DNA from 2 places in the Thalassospira sp. CH_XMU1458 genome. Region 1 is predicted to be linked to the other one. Evidence: riboswitches for the same ligand, from Rfam matches in the RefSeq annotation. Region 1 holds a riboswitch; the other holds the start of a gene.
What was found. Region 1 has a riboswitch for thiamine pyrophosphate ahead of WBY09_RS09330 (ABC transporter ATP-binding protein). Riboswitches for the same ligand answer to the same signal wherever they lie in the genome.
Positions count from the first base shown of each region.

Region 2: it holds a riboswitch for thiamine pyrophosphate, as region 1 does, so the genes downstream of both, thiM (hydroxyethylthiazole kinase) here and WBY09_RS09330 (ABC transporter ATP-binding protein) in region 1, are expected to answer to the same signal.

Region 1 covers NZ_JAYMDW010000002.1:422,653-425,052, forward strand. The annotation lists gene WBY09_RS09325 (ABC transporter permease) at 1-68, opposite strand, end outside; gene WBY09_RS09330 (ABC transporter ATP-binding protein) at 65-850, opposite strand; TPP riboswitch at 841-952, opposite strand; gene WBY09_RS09335 (CoA transferase) at 1,022-2,377, opposite strand.
Region 2 covers NZ_JAYMDW010000001.1:533,286-535,685, reverse strand. The annotation lists gene WBY09_RS02530 (Tex family protein) at 1-1,141, shown strand, start outside; TPP riboswitch at 1,258-1,364, shown strand; gene thiM (hydroxyethylthiazole kinase) at 1,435-2,244, shown strand; gene thiE (thiamine phosphate synthase) at 2,241-2,400, shown strand, end outside.

The sequences.
Region 1 (2,400 bases):
GCAAGGATCAGCCAGCGTTGCTCCGACAGTGCTTTTTTATTGGTATGAGGATTGTTTTGCGTGCTCATGCTGCGCCCTCCGACCGCTCGGCACCAAGTTGGCCGAGTAGTTCGGCCTGCTGTGCCAGGATTTCGGGATCGGCAATGTTGCGCGGGCTTTGGCCCTTGGGCGTGATGGCGTCTTGCAAGCGTGCCGGGCTGCCGGTCAGGACATGCACGCGATCGCCAAGGCGCAATGCCTCAAGCGGGTCGTGGGTCACAAGCAACACCGTTTTGCCCCGCAGCACCCGTGCGGCCAGCTCCTGCAAGCGCAGGCGGTTGAGCGGATCAAGGGCCGAAAACGGTTCGTCCATCAAAACGACCGGGCGATCTTCCATCAATGTGCGGGCAAGGGCCGCACGCTGTTTCATGCCACCGGACAGTTCAGCCGGGCGGAGGTTTGCCGCGTCATGCAATCCGACTTCGGTCAGTAAATGTGAGGCTTTCTCATAATCGGGTTTTTCGTGGCGTAGGACAGCACCCAGCACCACATTCTCGAGAACACTGCGCCATGGCAAGAGCAGGTCCTGTTGCGCCATATAGGCGACCCGACCGGTAAGCGCGATGTTGTCCGAACAGGTGATGGTACCGCTAACATCGCCTTCGACGAGGCCTGCGAAATAGCGCAAAAGCGTGCTTTTGCCGACACCACTTGGGCCGAGTAGACAGGTAAAACTGCCCGCCTGTAAGGTCAGGTCGAGATCATGGAAAATATCGACGCCGTTGAAAGCCACGCGGGCCGCACGGAGCGCAATATCAAATCTGGTTGGATTGTCTTGCGCCATCTGGGGCGCGTGTTCTGTGCTGCGCATTCGATCCTTCCTACGCCGGTCTTAACCGGTTCAGGTTCAAAGGGTCGTTCGGCAACACCGAACCTCTCAGCCGATTTACGATCGGCCCCCCCGGAGATCAGGGGACTATGCGCAGACAAATCGCTGCCGTCAAGTTTTGTAACAGTTCTTGGACTTGATCCTGATCACAGCTTACCAGTGCGCGCCATGACGATGCAGCTTTCCCGCCGGATGATCCCAGTGATGCGGTGTTCCTGCGATACTGACCGGAAAGGCGATGCGCCGGGCTGGGCCCCAGTCTGTGTTTTCAAAATGCGGGGCAATATCGGCATCTGTTTCCGCGGCGATCATGCCAAGGCAGTCAGGTGTCGCTGTCTTGCTTAACATATGTGCCGTTCGGGCCAATGAGTGGCGGGCGGTTGTGACCTCGCCATGGGCGGCGCGGCGGATCAGGGCGTGAACTGCGCTGGCCGCCATCAAATATCCCGTCGCGTGATCAAGGGCCTGAACCGGAAGCGGTAGGGGCTTTTTCGACCCTGATTGTTCCATCCCCCAATCGGCAATGCCGCAGCTCATTTGCACGAGGCTGTCAAACCCGCGTCGTTTGGCCCACGGCCCGGTCCAGCCATAGGCAGACAACGTCACATCAATCAGCGCCGGGTTAATCGCGCGCAGCGTTTTGGCGTCATACCCCAATTCGGACAGGGCGTCAGGACGATAGCCATGCAGCAAGATGTCAGCACCGCTAATCAGGTCTTCAAACAGTTTTCGGTCTTCCCGGTCCCGTAGATCAAGTCCCGCACAGCGTTTGCCAAGTGTGACTTCGGGAATGGCCGCACCTTCGTCCCAGCCCCTCGGATCGATGCGCAACACATCGGCACCATAAGCCGCCAGAAAACGACCGGCGACGGGGCCGGCCAGGATACGTGTCAGATCAAGAACGCGGATACCACGAAGCGGGCGGGCCGGGTCAATTGACGCGGGGGCGACATTGGTGTTTGCGTGCTGGTCCCAGCAGATCAGTGGATCGGTAGCGATGGATATTCCTTGCGGATGTGCCTGCCATTCCTCAAGGCTGTGCATGGTTGCGGCACATCCACTGGCCGCGACAATTTCGTTTTCAAGCATGTCACTTTGCCAATCCAGCACAGCCATCGCCAGATCATCGCGGGTTTCGTAATCGCCCAGAACAGAAAGTGCCGCCGCGCGGTGATGTGGCGCGTTGGTATGTAGCCGGATCCACCCGTCACGCGTTTGATAGTCGCCCGCCAGCTGGTCCCAGACGTTTGGCAATGTCCAGCCTTGTGGGCGGATTGTCATACTGAACCCTTTCGACGCCAGCCGCTGATCAACCGTTACCGGTGCGTCTGATCCGGTTTCAAGGGCGCGCCAGTTTGAAATCATCGCGGCGGCCATCCCGATACTCGCGCAGGCGAGTTCGGTGACTGCGAAATAGGACGGCAAGACATCTGTGCCGATGGTCGTGATTACAGGTTGGTCAGATAGACCAAGGGCATTGGCGATCTGGGGTGTGAACCGGTTGGGCATGATGGCGTTTCCTTTCTCAAGGG
Region 2 (2,400 bases), on a different contig from region 1:
GGCGCTTAAGGCGACCAAGGTGATCGTCAACGAAGCCGGTGCGTCTGTTTATTCCGCATCGCAGTTCGCAGCCGAAGAATTCCCCGATCTTGATGTGTCGCTCCGTGGGGCGGCATCAATTGCGCGCCGCCTGCAAGACCCGCTGGCAGAACTGGTGAAGATCGAACCGAAATCCATCGGTGTCGGACAGTACCAGCATGATGTATCGGAAACCAAACTGGCCCGGTCGCTTGATGCCGTGGTTGAGGATTGCGTGAACGGTGTTGGGGTTGACCTTAACACCGCCTCCATCCCGCTTTTGACCCGTGTGGCAGGCCTGACCGAGACGCTGGCGCGCAATATCGTTGGGTATCGCGACTCCAACGGGGCGTTCCAGTCCCGTGCGGATCTTAAAAAGGTCGAGCGTCTTGGACCAAAGGCGTTCGAGCAATGCGCGGGCTTCTTGCGTATTCGCGGTGCCAACAATCCTCTTGATGCATCGGCCGTGCACCCGGAAGCCTATCCGCTGGTCGAAAAAATCAGCGCCAAGGCCGCCAAGCCGTTGGCAGAACTGATCGGCGATTCGGCCTTTATCAAGACACTCCGCCCCGAAGATTTCGCCGATGACACATTTGGTGTCCCGACCATCCGCGACATCATCGCCGAGCTCGATAAGCCCGGCCGTGACCCGCGCCCGGAATTCAAGACCGCCAAATTCACCGAAGGTGTGAATGAGATCAAGGATCTGCGCACCGGCATGAAGCTTGAAGGCACGGTCACCAACGTCACCAACTTTGGGGCGTTCGTTGATATCGGCGTGCATCAGGATGGCCTGGTTCATATTTCCCAGCTTGCTGACAAGTTCGTCGAAGATCCCCGTCAGGTGGTCAAGGCCGGTCAAATCGTTTCCGTTACCGTGATGGAAGTCGACGCACCGCGCAAACGTATCGGCCTTTCGATGAAATCCGCACCGGATTACGAAGCCACGCGTGAAAAGCGTGCCGAAAATCACGGCGATGCACCGCGCGGCAACCGTCCGCAGCATTCATCAGGCCCGCGCCATCAGGGCGGCCAAGGTCGTGGCAATGCCGGTGGTAACGCTGGCGGCGATGGCGGTGCGATGGCTGCCGCACTCAAGGCCGCGATGGAACGTCGCAAGTAACCTATCGCAAAAAGGCTTCGAAACGGCGGGATGGCATATACCATTCCGCCGTTTTTCTTTTGCCCAATCATGCCGATCGGATGAATTGACAGAAGACAGTTTAAAACCCATGTTGAGCACTCACCAAGGGGAGCCCCGACAAGGGGGCTGAGAAACTGCCGCGCAGTGACCCTTTGAACCTGATCCAGTTCATACTGGCGTAGGGACGGTGCGAACGCGGATTACGACGTTCTCCATCATTCCGACTTCGAACTGGGTCTCCATACGCAAAGTTTCTGCATTGGAGCCTCGACATGACGACCGAAATTTCCCGGACCGCGACTGATCTTTTTGAACGCATGCGTGCGACCAATCCGTTGGTCCAGTGCATCACCAACTATGTTGCGATGAACTATGCCGCCAATGTTTTACTGGCCGCTGGCGCCTCACCAGCGATGGTTCACACACCAGAAGAATCCGGTGAATTTGCCGCGATTGCCGGTGCGCTGACGGTCAATATCGGCACCCTTTCGCCCAACTGGGTCGAAGGCATGATTGCCGCGGCCAAGTCGGCCAATGCTGCGGGCAAACCTTGGGTGCTTGATCCAGTGGCGCATTTTGCCACCGGGTATCGCCGCGATGCCGTGGCAGCGCTTTTGAAATTCAAACCCACCGTCATTCGCGGCAACGCATCGGAAATCATTGCGCTTGGTGGCGGTCAAAGTGCCGGTCAGGGTGTTGATAGCGGCGATCCGGTCGAACAGGCCGAAGAGGCCGCACGCGGCCTTGCCATCGCACAAGGTGCCATTGTTGCCGTTACAGGCGAGGTTGATTTTGTCACCGATGGCAAACGATCCGTGCGCATTGCCGGTGGATCGGACCTGATGCCGAAAGTCACCGCCACAGGCTGTTCGCTGACGGCGCTTGTTGGCGGCTATCTTGCGGTTGCACCGGATCAGGCGTTTGAAGCCACCGTTGCCGCCCTTGGCAATTTTGCCGTGGCGGGCGAAATCGCCGCCAATACGGCAAACGGCCCGGCATCCTTCATGACAGCCTTTATCGATGGCCTGCATCGCCTTGATGCCACGACTTATGCCAAGAACCTTCGGATCAATGTTCTATGAAGTCGTTTGATCTGTCGCTTTATCTCGTGCTTGATCCCGATCTGTGTCGCGACCATTCGATGGTGGAAACCACGATGGCCGCGATTGCAGGCGGTGCCACCCTCATTCAGCTGCGCGATAAAAAGGCCGGGACCGAGGGCCTCATTCGCGTTGGTC